Enteractinococcus fodinae: one gene and its partner. The protein of the gene in region 1 interacts with the protein of each later gene in a pairwise test. Links are inferred from orthologs where the notes say so. Each region holds a gene or a part of one and is shown in the gene's direction. Other genes may lie near its edges.

Region 1 (8,032 bases):
TCATGAGTCACCTTTCTGATGCGTACAACGGAGGTGTCGCGTTGCAGGGCTCGGGCAGGGGTATGCCCGAGTTCTCTATATCTACTCAATAGGTTTTCTGTTATCGCCGCAAGACCTCTTGAACGAGTCCGGTCGAATCCACGGCCAGCCACAAGGTCCCCTGACAGGCTTTCAGGGAGCTATATGTGCTATCGGGCATAACGCGTGGCGCACAGCTCGTTGAGAAAATCTTGGGCGCTTTGGTGGCGTGCTTCGGGGGACTTCGCTAGTGAACGCAAGACGACGGCGTCAAGTTCGGGGTCAATCTGCTGACAATACGTGGACGGGGGTTCGGGTTGTTGATGCACATGCTGGTGCGCCAAGTCGACCGGTGACGGTCCAGCAAAGGGGGTGCGTCCGGTGAGCAGCTCATAGAGCAGGCATCCAGCAGAATACAGATCTGCTCGTGCATCAAACAGTTCTCCCTGCGCGCGCTCTGGCGGGACGTAGCGCAGAGTAGCATCGTGAGCCAGCGGCATCGTAGCGCCCTTTTCGGTCACCACCTGAGCGCTACTACCAAAGTCGATTAACTTCACAAGCCCGGTGGTCGTGAGCATAACGTTCGTGGCTGTCACGTCTCCGTGCACGACGCCTTGGCCGTGCCCGTAAGCCAACGATGCCAAAACCTGGGACATAATGCGTAAGGCCTCATCGACGCTGAGCCCTGCCGGAGCGCTGGTCTGCTCGTTGAGCCGTGCTTGCAAGGTGGCCCCGTCCAAGTACTCCATCACGATGTAGGGACGCCCCGCGAGGTCACTTTGCGGGTCGGTGACGAAATTGTCACCGCCGGCCAGTACAGACACGATGCCGGGGTGGTCGAGACCCGCAATCGTCTCGGCTTCTTGCTGAAACCTCTCAACCATGCCGGGCTCGTTGAGTCTTTCAGCGCGTAAGACCTTGACGGCGACCTGGCGATCCAGGACCGTATCGTCGGCGAGATAGACCTCTGCCAATCCACCATGTCCGAGCAGCTTGCCCACGCGGTATCGGCCACGGGGGAGTCGGCGGCCACCGTCGCGGGTGTCTCCAGAACGTGTCTGAGGTGGCTGAGCACGAGACATGACTGCACCGTCAGTCCCTAAGATTCGATCAGTCACAGTAGCCTCGTTCCTGTGGGATCGCACCGGTTCGTTGCCTGTGGGATGCCTCCGGCTTGTTATACCAACGCTTTCGAGGCCAGTGTAGCTTCAGGTCGATCGATTCCGGAACCGATCGTCATCTGGTAGGAACGATTAATGCATGGTCCCGGGCGCGAGCGCTGCGTCTCTCATCGGCGCATATACGCTGAGATCTCAGCCACGTCTCGGCAGAACTGTGATTCGTCGGCGAATGCGGAAGTTGTGCCCCCGGCCGGAATCGAACCGACGACCTTCCCTTTAGGAGAGGGATGCTCTATCCTACTGAGCTACGGAGGCATCGTTGCTATTGCAACGAAGTTAGCCTAGCAGGCTGTGACCGACGTGGCCAAAAAGTGACCACCGTTCTTCCAGCCTGCCATCAGCGATATTAGGGGATCTCGCGGTCAGGGTCGAGGGAAGTCTCCAGACCGGGACTGTTTCTGCCGATGAACTTCAGAATCAGCATCACCACAATGCCAATTACTAAAAACGTCAGGATCAACCACTGAGCGATGGTCAGCGAGGACGCTAGGGCGACATTAGCTTCGGTGGTGTCGAGTAGAGCTGTCTCGCGGGTGATGGCAGCCCAGATCTCCAAGGCAGCGTATCCAACGCCAACGATCGCGGCTATCCATTTAGCAAGCTTGGAACGCAAGGTCCACACCGCAACCACGATGACACTGAGTGCCATCATGATCGGGAAAATTCGCCCGGCGGTAATATGCACGAAGTTATATTGGCCCATCGCAGCCTCATCCATTCGTCCCGACAGTTGTTCCACGTCTGCGACATCAAAACCGCCAAGGCGATGGTCCAACATTGAGACCCCACCGGTGAGCTGTTCCATGCCCTGAAGCGCCAAAATGTGGTAGTAAAACGCGATGAACGCTGTCACGGCCAACACCGCAAACACCAAGATGCCGGGACTACCTTCTTGGCGGTTGGCCCGGTGGATATCTTCTTTGATTTGGGCTTTCGTCAGCCGTGGACGCTCGGGTTTCTGTTTACGGTTATCGGGCTGCTGCTGTTGGTAATCTTTCGCTCTTCTTCTGGCCACGCGTCCTCCGGCAGTGTGTACATACCCGCCTTGGTCTACGGCCAAGGGCAAGGGGGCTGAAACTACCTGCCATCTTAGTGGAGTTCTGGCCCGGGCCGGTTTTGGTGTTCTCCACAGCCGGCGAACAGGCACCGGTATAACCAGCCCCAGCGGTTAGACTGATACATCATGGCCCACCAGACTTCTTTGCCCAGTTTTGCCCCCGCTTTTGGCACCCCAGCAGCGACCGACGCTTTAGCTGTGCCCCATCGTTCTTCTGCGGAGGAACTGGTTGCTGGACTCAATGATGCCCAAGCCGAAGCCGTGGTGCATCGAGGCGGACCGCTGCTGATCGTGGCAGGCGCAGGGTCCGGCAAAACTCGGGTGTTGACCCACCGTATCGGCCATCTCCTGGCGACCGGCGATGCCCGACCCCACGAATTCTTGGCCATCACGTTTACGAATAAAGCCGCAGCCGAGATGCGTGAGCGCATCGGCGAACTCGTTGGCACGACAGCTCAACGGATGTGGATCTCCACGTTCCACTCCTCCTGCGTGCGTATCTTGCGTCGCGAAGCGCCCCACATTGACCTAAAGGCGAATTTCTCGATTTACGATGCCACCGACTCGCTGCGGCTGATCACCCAAATCGCCAAAGACGCCGACATGGACCCCAAACGCTTTGCACCCCGCGCGATCCGGAACAAGATCTCATCGTTGAAAAACGAATTGGTGGACGATGAGGCTTTCGCCTCCACCGTCGGCGGGGACCCCTGGAACCAGGCGGTTGCCGAGATTTATAAGGAATATACTTCCCGGCTGCGTACCGCGAATGCGATGGACTTTGATGACCTCATCGCCAATGTGGTGCACATGTTCGATGCTTTCCCGGCGATCTTGGATAACTACCGGCGCAGATTCAGGTTTGTGCTGGTCGACGAATACCAGGATACGAACCACGCCCAGTACCGGCTGGTTCGTCAACTCACCGGCGCCCCCGGAGAACCACCGGGCGTCGAAACTGAGGGTGGACAATTGACGGTCGTCGGCGACTCAGATCAGTCGATCTATGCCTTCCGCGGGGCTGACATTCGCAATATCGTCGACTTTGAACACGACTACCCAGATGCCACGGTCATCCGACTGGAACAAAACTACCGCTCCACCCAGAACATTTTGGATGCAGCCAACGCAGTCATCGCCCAAAATCCATCGCGAGAGGTCAAACGGCTGTGGACGGCTGTTGGCAGTGGCGAAAAAATCATCGGCTACGCAGCGGAAACTGAATCGCGTGAAGCCCAATGGATCACCGAAAAAATCGACGATCTGATAGATAATCACAACTATCGTCCAGCCGACATGGCGATTTTCTACCGCACCAACGCCCAGTCGAGGTCCATTGAAGAACGCCTGATCGCTTCGGGTATCCCATACCGCGTGGTGGGTGGCACGCGCTTCTACGATCGGAAAGAAATCAAAGACGCGCTGGCCTACTTGCGCGTCTTGGAGAACCCTGCTGACGACGTCAACTTGCGTCGGATTCTTAATGAACCCAAACGCGGGATTGGCGACCGAGCTGAAGGTGCCGTCGCAGCACATCAGACCCGCCAACAATCAACATTCATGGCAGCCTTGCGTGACGCGGAAAACGCACCCGGTGGGTTAGCCAAGCGCTCGCTGAACGCGGTCAATAAGTTCACCCAGATGCTGGACGATCTCAGCCAATTGGCTCAAACCGAGTCGGTGGCCACCGTGCTGGAAGCTGTACTGGAACAAACCGGCATGCTCGAGACTTTGCGAAACTCCAAAGATTTCCAAGACGAATCCCGCGCGGATAACCTCGGTGAGTTGGTGGGCGTGGTGCGAGAATTCGACAAAACCAATCCCGAAGGCACCCTGGGAGACTTCCTAGAACAAGTCGCACTGGTGGCCGATGCTGATCAGCTTCCTGATGCCACGGATGCCGAAGGCCAAGCCCTAGCCGACCATATGGGAGAAGTCACCCTCATGACTTTGCACACCGCCAAGGGCCTCGAATTCCCGGTGGTCTTTTTGACCGGTATGGAACACGGCGTTTTCCCGCACGCCCGATCGATGGCTGATGAAAAAGAACTGGCCGAAGAACGCCGACTCGCATACGTGGGGCTGACCCGTGCCCGAGAACGCCTCTATGTGACGCGGGCGGAATCACGCAGTATGTGGGGCCAACACCAGTTCAACCCGGCCAGCCAATTCCTAGCCGAGATTCCGGCCGAACTCATTGAGTGGGAACGCGAAGGGAAAGGCTCACCATCAACCTCACGGTTTGGCGGTGGGCTCGCTGGCTTCGGCCAAGATACCGGCGTTCGTGGCTTCCGCTACCGGGACGCGCAACGCTTCAGCGGCTCGCACTGGGGTGCCTCCACCGCGTCACAAAATTACGGTAAAGCAGGAACCGAAGGGATTACGCCGGCGCAAGAAAACGCTCGTGTGACCAAACCCGATAATCGCACCAAGGTGAACCCGAATAAAGAAGTCATTGCAGTTGCCGCCGGTGACACGGTGGAACACAAAACCTTCGGGACTGGTGTCGTCACCGGAGTCCAGGGGGCCGGAGATAAGGCCGTGGCCGTCGTCCAGTTCGCGGAGTCCGAAAAGCGCTTACTGCTGCGCTATGCGCCAATAAAAAAAGTATAAATCCCACCAACAATTGGTCATGGTTCTAGAAGACGTCTGGCCGTGCACTATGGTAAGGCGTTAGGAGTTCTCAGGCATGCTGCCGAACTCGTAGGTGCCCGGTTGAGATTCTGAAACCGGGTATCTCATTCAATCGTTGTCGAGGTAAAAGGACTGCAAACCCGTGGACCTGTATGAATACCAGGCACGCGATCTTTTCGAAGCACACGGGGTACCCGTGCTCGCTGGGATCGTTGCCGAAACCCCGGAAGAAGCAAAAGCCGCCGCCGAAAAACTCGGTGGCGTCACCGTGGTCAAAGCCCAAGTCAAAGTTGGTGGCCGCGGTAAAGCCGGCGGTGTCAAAGTCGCCAAAACTGCTGACGAAGCCTATGAATATGCCAAAGAGATCCTTGGCATGGACATCAAAGGTCACACCGTACACCAGGTGATGATCGCCGAAGGCGCCGACATCAAAGAGGAATACTACTTCTCGATCTTGCTGGATCGTGCCAACCGCACCTACCTGGCCATGGCCTCGGTAGAAGGTGGCATGGATATCGAGCAGCTGGCCGAAGAGCGTCCGGAAGATCTTGCTCGGGTTGAGGTCTCACCAACCACCGGTTTGAACCGCGAGGTTGCAGAAAAGATTGCTGCCGAAGCGAAATTCGCTTCAGATATGCAAAGCGACATCGCCGAAGTTTTGGTAAAACTCGGCGAAGTCTTCAAAGAAGAAGATGCCACGCTGGTTGAAGTCAACCCACTGGTCCTGACCGGTGAAGGCAAACTCATTGCCCTCGACGGCAAAGTCACCGTGGATGACAACGCTGACTTCCGTCAGCCAGAGCACGCCAAGCTCGTCGATGAGCGCACCGAGAACCCACTGGAAGCCAAAGCGGAAGCCAAAGGCTTGAACTACGTCAAGCTCGAAGGCAACGTCGGTGTTATCGGTAACGGTGCAGGCCTTGTTATGTCCACCCTGGACGTCGTTGCATACGCTGGTGAAAACCATGGCAACGTCAAGCCAGCCAACTTCCTAGACATCGGTGGTGGCGCAGACGCCCAAATCATGGCCGATGGTCTGGATGTCATCCTGGGCGACCCAGACGTCAACTCCGTCTTCGTCAACGTCTTCGGCGGCATCACCGCGTGCGACCAGGTCGCCAACGGTATTGTCCAAGCCCTGGACATCCTTGGGGACTCCGCAACGAAACCACTCGTTGTGCGTCTCGACGGAAACAAAGTTGAAGAAGGTCGCGCCATTCTGGCCGAAGCCAACCATCCGCTGGTCACTATCGCGGCCACCATGGACGAAGGCGCTGACAAAGCTGCCGAGCTGGCGAATAAATAAGGACGGGATACACAGAAAATGTCGATTTTCCTCAATAAAGACTCCAAGATCATCGTCCAGGGTATTACCGGTGGCGAAGGTACCAAGCACACCGCACTGATGCTCAAAGCCGGTAGCAACATCGTCGGTGGTGTCAACGCTCGTCGTGCAGGCGAAACCGTTGAGCACGTCGACGCCGACGGCAACGACGTCTCACTGAACGTGTATGGCACCGTTGAAGAAGCGATGAAAGAAACCGGCGCGAACGTCTCGGTGATGTTTGTGCCACCGAAGTTCGCGAAAGACGCTGCGATGGAAGCCATCGAAGCCGAAATCGAACTGCTGGTTGTCATCACCGAAGGTATCCCTGTTCAGGACACCGCCGAATTCTTCGCAGCCTCCCAGGCCAACGTCGATGCCAATGGGAAACCAAAGACACGCATCATCGGGCCAAACTGCCCCGGTATCATCACCCCGGGTGTTGCGCTGGCCGGTATTACCCCAGCCAACATCACCGGCACCGGACCCATCGGTCTGGTTTCGAAGTCGGGAACCCTGACTTATCAGATGATGCACGAGCTGTCCGGTATCGGTATCTCGACTGCGATCGGGATCGGTGGCGACCCCATCATCGGCACCACCCACATCGACGCGCTGGAAGCCTTCGAGAAAGATGATGAAACCAAAGCCATCATCATGATCGGTGAAATCGGTGGCGACGCCGAAGAAAAGGCCGCCGAGTACATTAAGGACCACGTCACCAAACCAGTTGTCGGCTACATCGCTGGTTTCACCGCACCAGAAGGCAAGACCATGGGTCACGCCGGTGCGATCGTGTCCGGTTCTTCCGGTACCGCAGCCGCCAAGAAAGAAGCCCTCGAAGCAGCAGGCGTTCAGGTTGGTCAGACCCCAACCGAAGCCGCTGACAAGATGCGCAAGATCATGGAAAACCTCTAAGCTTCCCTGATCGCCAAAACACCCTTACCGGAGTCTAAGCCTGAGCGCTTGGACTCCGGTGGTGGTTAACGCAACTTCTGTTCTGCGACCCCGCAGGTGTGCTGGGGGTCCAGTACACTGACAAGCATGGATTGGGAAGAACTGCACAGTAATCTACCGTCGTTGATGACATTTCTGACGGTAGCGAGACTGGGACGGTTCACCGCCGCTGCAGATTCCCTGGGCATCAACCACGCCACCGTCTCCCGCCGAATTAATGCATTAGAAAAAATCACCGGCCAACGACTGCTGCTTCGTTCTCCAGCTGGCTGGGAGATCACGACCGAAGGCCGTCAGGTCTTCGAGATCGCCGAAGAGATCGAACACTCCTTGGCCAAACTCGTATCGGAACAAACCGACGCGGCCGTGACCGGTACCGTCCGGATTGGCGCGCCAGAAGCTTTCACCGGCCACATCGCGGTCCCTGCGCTGGCACACATGCAAGACCATCATCCGGGTCTGGATCTTGAGTTGTTCACTTCGACCCAGCGTGCCCGACGGAACCGCTCGGGTCTCGACTTAGAAATCGTCGTCGGAAAACCTCAGGTACCACGCTCGTGGGAACACCCCTTGTTGCAATATCACCTCAAGCTCTATGCCACACCGGAGTATTTGAAGCACCACCGTACGCCTGCCAGGTTGGCAGACCTGAAAGACCACCGGCTGAACTACTACGTGGAAGCGATCCTGTTGGTTCAGGATCTTGATGCCGCATTAGCGAAGCTGCCCCACATGCGCACCGGGATCTCCTCAACAAATGTTTATGCCCATCTGACCGCCACCCTGGAAGGCGCCGGTATCGGGTTATTACCCGATTTCATGGCCGAGCCGCATCCCGGCCTGGTCTCGGTGCTGGAGACT
Region 2 (5,263 bases), 420 kb from region 1 along the record:
TCTGGGGCAACAAAGCCTAACGATTCTGGATCGACCTCTGAGCGCGAGGGCCGCATGGGGTCCGTGGAGGGGCGTTTTTGTTCGAGTTGGCCGCTATCCAGTAGTGCGGAATGATCATCTGCATCTAGGCCAGCATCATCGCGTTGGGCATGATCACTCAAGTAAGACTCGACCGCTGAACCAATCTCATCGGCATCTGGCATCTGCTCATTCGGTTTGAGCAATAAACTCCGGGCTTGGTGCTCCTGCGCATAGGCATCAAAACGCTCTTCCAAGCGCTCCAACATTGCAGAGATTTCTGGTCGGTTTTGCACCTGTGCGGCGATCTGTCGCTCCACTTCCCGACCCGATTCACGCAGTTCTTCACTGGGCAGCATCAAGTCCATTGCGGCTCCGACATACTCCAGGGCCGCTACAGCAGCTTGGGGATATGTGGCGTCCGCTAGATAATGGGGCACATGAAGGGTGTATCCGCTCACTTTGTGTCTTGCCTCAGCAGCACGTAATTCAAGAAGCTGCGCCGCACCGGCGGCGATCCGGCCTTCTGGAGCCCAGGTGGCTAACCCTTCGAGAAGTTCCTGTGCGTTCCCGTGTGTTGTCACACCGAGAGGGCGGGTGTGAGGAACTGGCAATGGGATCGCATCGACAAAGGTGACGAGGTTGACTTCGAGTTGTTCTACCAGGAGCATGACGGCGGCGACGAAGCGATCCCACTGATAATCCGGCTCTGGCCCACTAAGCATGAGGAAGGGTTTCTGCATCTGATCTTTGAGCAGGTGTAACTCTAATTCCGGAGCTTCGTAGTCGAAGAATTGCTCGCCATCGAAGCGCAAGTGCGGTCGCCGGGCCCGATAGTCAAGCAACTGGTCCGTGTCGAACGTGGCGATCCGTTGATGATCCAAACGCTCCAATAAGACATTTTCTAGCTGAGTAGATACGTTGCCGGCGTCCAAGTAGCCCGAAAACACGACCAGGAGGTCTAGGCCATGTAATGCGGGGCCTTCCTCGTCCGATGCATCACGAGCTTGTGTTCCAGAGAGGAGTTCTTTAGCTGAAGACGACAATCGGATGAGATCAATCGGATCAAGCATGCAAATTCCTCACTGTTTCGGGATGGTGTCTTCCAACATTAGACGCTATTGAGCACAACGTAGTGGATCCACCGCTTATTCCGTCACCGTTTCGGGGCTGCCTCGTTATGATGGAGTGACCATCCATTGTTATTCCGTTATCAAAAGGACGTGATTACGTGGCCCAAAACGCCGCCGCCACAGATTTCATTGCGGATTTTACCGCTCAACTGACCGCGATCGATACCCTTGACTCGACCGACGCGCTCGTGGTCGGGGTGCAGTCCACCGATGATGGCCCCGTCATCGTGGCTCCAGGCCTCGATGAAAACACTGTCGCAGGGTTGCAAGAGCAGCTCGAAGCACTGGGCTTTAAAGGGAAACTTGACGAAGTAGCGAAGGTCGCTGGCTCGGCAACCGATTTTGAGGCCAAGGTCGTGGTGCTCACTGGGTTGGGGTCCACGGAAACTCCACCACAGGGTACACCGCAGCTTGATAACTCCGCTCCCGGCACCTTGTCTGCTGAAGCCCTCCGTCGTGCCGCTGGCGCAGCCACCGCGAAACTCACCGGCCACTCCCCGATCACTATCGCATTACCAGCTGATAGCGCCGCGCGCGTCACAGCGATTGCCGAGGGTGCCACGCTTGGCACGTACTCATTTGCGGGCTACAAATCTTCGAACGATGAGGAGACGGACGCTTCGTCAACGACCGAGCTGCAGATTCTTGCTTCGGTGGCCGACGCCGATGCGCTGGTTGAACGCGCCGGAATCGTTGCTCGTGCGACATTCATTGCACGCGATCTAGTCAATACGGCACCTTCTCACCTCTATCCCGCGACCTTCGCTGACGAGATCGAAGCGCTAGTCGACCACTCGAAAATCAACGTCACCATTTACGATGAAGCCGCCTTAGCGGAAGGCGGCTTCGGTGGGCACCTGGGTGTCGGTCAAGGCTCAGCTAATCCCCCACGGTTAGTCAAACTGGAATACGCCCCAGCCAACGCCAAGGGTCACGTTTCTCTGGTTGGCAAGGGAATTACGTTTGATACCGGTGGCATTTCGCTCAAACCTGCCGGGTCGATGGAAACCATGAAATCGGATATGGCCGGCGCCGCGACTGTCGGTGCCGTAGTCCATGCCGTGGCGGAGCTGGGCCTCGATATTAAGGTCACCGGCTGGCTAGCGATGGCGGAGAACATGCCTTCGGGTACCGGAATCAAACCATCCGATATCCTCACCATTCGGGGTGGCACCACCGTCGAGGTCATGAACACTGATGCCGAAGGCCGTCTGGTCTTAGCTGACGCCCTCGTGGCTGCCACTGAGGAAAACCCTGACGTGGTGGTTGATATCGCCACATTGACCGGCGCAGCGATGGTAGCTCTTGGAAACCGCACCACCGGCCTCATGGGCGCACAGCAAGTGCGAGCCGAGCTATCCCAAGCTGCAGCCACCACCGGTGAGACGGTGGTCGAGGTGCCGATTCCAGAAGAAGCTCGTGCAGGTTTCGACTCTAACGTTGCCGATATGAAAAACACCGGCGAACGGTACGGTGGAATGCAGGGCGCAGCAGCGTTCTTACGCGACTTCGTCGGAGAGACGCCATGGGCACATCTGGATATTGCGGGACCGTCCTTCAATGATTCCTCGCCGAGAGGTTACACCCCGAAAGACGCAACCGGAACCATGGTTCGCACGCTCGTGGAATTTGTCACCAATCGAGCACAATAACAGCACCTAATTACTGCGTCGGGACCGTTAGCTCAAAGCGGTCCCGACGCAGATTGATGCCATACGTCACTGCGGGTTTTCTAGCTTCAGTCGGCTGACAAAAGTTAACGTGGTACAGGTTATGGATCAAGGGGTCAGCGAGCCTATAAGGTTAAGTAGAAGTGTCCAAACTGCCCTGGTAACTCCAGATTGAGCAGAAACCGGACGCATGGTTGGAAACCACAGACGAGGACAATGCGGGGCGAACCTCCGCACAGATGAGGAGCATCAATCGTGACTGAAACCGCTACAGAATTCGACGTACTAATTCTCGGCGGTGGATCCGCCGGTTATGGTGCGGCCCTGCGCGCCGTACACCATGGACTAACCGTTGGTCTCATTGAACGAGACAAGGTTGGTGGCACTTGCCTCCACTGGGGTTGTATTCCAACCAAGGCCTACTTACACGCAGCTGAAGTTGCTAACGCGGCTAAAGACTCTGAGAAATTCGGCGTAAAAGCCTCGTTCGATAGCGTCGACATGGCGGCCGTTCGGAAATACAAAGACAATATTGTCGACGGTAAATTCAAAGGTCTGCAAGGCCTATTGAAAATGCGCAAAGTCACCACCATTGCTGGTAACGGTCGGTTAGTTTCCGAGAATCAGATCGATGTGGATGGCACCGTCTACACCGGAAAACACATCATCCTCGCCTCGGGTTCCGTTTCCAACACCATGGGTTTGACCATTTCCGACCGCGTGCTCACTTCTACCGAAGCCCTCGAACTCGACTACACACCAAAATCAGCCATTGTGCTTGGCGGCGGGGTCATTGGTTCCGAGTTCGCCTCGGCGTGGAACTCATTCGGCGTGGAGGTCACCATCATCGAGGGCCTCGATTCGCTGGTACCCAACGAGGATCCAACGATCGTCAAGCAACTGACTCGGAACTTCCGCAAGGCCGGGATCAAATCAAATCTCGGCGTCTTCTTCGAAAACGTTGAAGAAACCGACAATGGCGTCAAAGTCACCCTCGCTGATGGCAAGGAATTCGAAGCAGAAATTTGCCTTGTCGCCACCGGTCGCAAACCCAATACTGAAAATATGGGTTATGAGGATGTCGGTGTCTCCATGGACGGCGCCCACGTCGCCGTCGATGATCGCCTGCACACCGGCGTGGGCAATATCTATGCCATTGGTGACATCGTCAAAGGCAAGCAGTTGGCACACCGTGGCTACCAACACGGTAACTTCGTGATCGAAGAGATTATGGGCAACAATCCGCTCAAGGTCGAAGATCGCAATATTCCCGGAGTGACGTTCACAACCCCAGAAATTATCTCCGTGGGAATGACAGAGCCAGCCGCTCAAGAAGAATTCGGGAAAGACAACGTCGAAACGGTCGAGTACAACCTGGCCGGGAATGGTAAATCATCGATTATCGGCACCGGCGGTCTCATCAAGTTGGTTCGTCAGAAACATGGACCAATTGTCGGAGTCCACGGAATCGGCGATCGTATCTCGGAACAAATTGGTGAAGCACAGCTGATCGTCAACTGGGAAGCATACCCAGAGGACGTCGCCCACTTCATCCATGCTCACCCAACGCAAAACGAGTCGCTGGGTGAAGCAGCAATGATGCTCAACGGGTTCCCGTTGCACGCCTAGTCCACCTGGTGGCTTGCCACCAACGCATCAAGCACCGAACGTGTGAGCATTCGAAGAGGAATAGAGAGGAAACCGGACGGCATGTCTGAAACCATTACTCTGCCAGAACTGGGCGAATCGGTTACTGAAGGTACCGTAACCCGTTGGCTCAAAGAAGTCGGCGACACCATCGAGGTCGACGAACCGATTGTGGAAATCTCAACCGACAAGGTCGACACTGAGATCCCCTCCCCTGTCGCCGGGACCCTACTGGAAATCCTGGTCCAGGAAGACGAAGACATTGAAGTTGGCGAGGCTTTAGCCGTTGTCGGCGATGCCGATGAGTCTGCATCCGACCAGCCTGCAGACGACTCAGCCGACGAAGAAGCTCCCGCTGAAGAGGATACTGCTGAAGAAGAACCAGCTGAAGACACTTCTGAACAAGATGAGCCAGCACAGCAAGAAACTGCTGAAGAAGAGCCCGCAAAAGAAGCACCTGCTGCATCGGGAGATGCTGAAGAAGTGAAGTTGCCAGAACTTGGTGAATCCGTCACCGAAGGCACCATCACCCGCTGGCTGAAAGAAGTTGGCGACGAAGTTGAAGTCGATGAACCGATCGTAGAGATCTCTACCGATAAGGTCGACACTGAAATTCCATCACCGGTAGCGGGCACCCTGTTGGAAATCAAAGTCCAAGAAGACGAAGATATTGAAGTCGGCGAAGTCCTTGCCCTCATCGGTTCCTCCGACAGCGCGCCATCAGAATCTGAACCTGCGCAAGATTCAGAACCGCAGGAAGAAAAAGCTCAAGACGATGCACCTCAAGAAGAAGCA

The links. The genes of interacting proteins can lie anywhere in the genome.
Region 2: the proteins of pcrA (region 1) and lpdA interact in binary tests that used the Escherichia coli proteins (3 or more experiments, as listed by UniProt). The link is inferred for Enteractinococcus fodinae from one-to-one orthologs.

The regions. Positions count from the first base shown.
Region 1 is NZ_JAVDYJ010000001.1:2,072,592-2,080,623, reverse strand. Bases 2,014-5,125 are described here. They hold pcrA (DNA helicase PcrA), read left to right. Parts: upstream 2,014-2,382; coding sequence 2,383-4,869; downstream 4,870-5,125. Other genes in these bases: sucC (ADP-forming succinate--CoA ligase subunit beta), read left to right, coding at 5,033-5,125; J2S62_RS09660 (hypothetical protein), read right to left, coding at 2,014-2,214. In the rest of the region: J2S62_RS09675 (Dps family protein), read right to left, coding at 1-4; J2S62_RS09670 (protein kinase domain-containing protein), read right to left, coding at 189-1,136; more of J2S62_RS09660, read right to left, coding at 1,546-2,013; more of sucC, read left to right, coding at 5,126-6,196; sucD (succinate--CoA ligase subunit alpha), read left to right, coding at 6,215-7,132; J2S62_RS09640 (LysR family transcriptional regulator), read left to right, coding at 7,259-8,032. UniProt on the Escherichia coli protein: A helicase with DNA-dependent ATPase activity. Unwinds DNA duplexes with 3'-5' polarity. Translocates on single-stranded DNA with 3'-5' polarity. Initiates unwinding more efficiently from a nicked substrate than double-stranded DNA.
Region 2 is NZ_JAVDYJ010000001.1:1,652,666-1,657,928, forward strand. What follows is about bases 2,461-5,263. They hold lpdA (dihydrolipoyl dehydrogenase), read left to right. Parts: upstream 2,461-3,076; coding sequence 3,077-4,450; downstream 4,451-5,263. Other genes in these bases: J2S62_RS07715 (leucyl aminopeptidase), read left to right, coding at 2,461-2,803; sucB (2-oxoglutarate dehydrogenase, E2 component, dihydrolipoamide succinyltransferase), read left to right, coding at 4,532-5,263. Outside these bases: J2S62_RS07710 (PAC2 family protein), read right to left, coding at 1-1,091; more of J2S62_RS07715, read left to right, coding at 1,250-2,460. UniProt on the Escherichia coli protein: Lipoamide dehydrogenase is a component of the glycine cleavage system as well as of the alpha-ketoacid dehydrogenase complexes.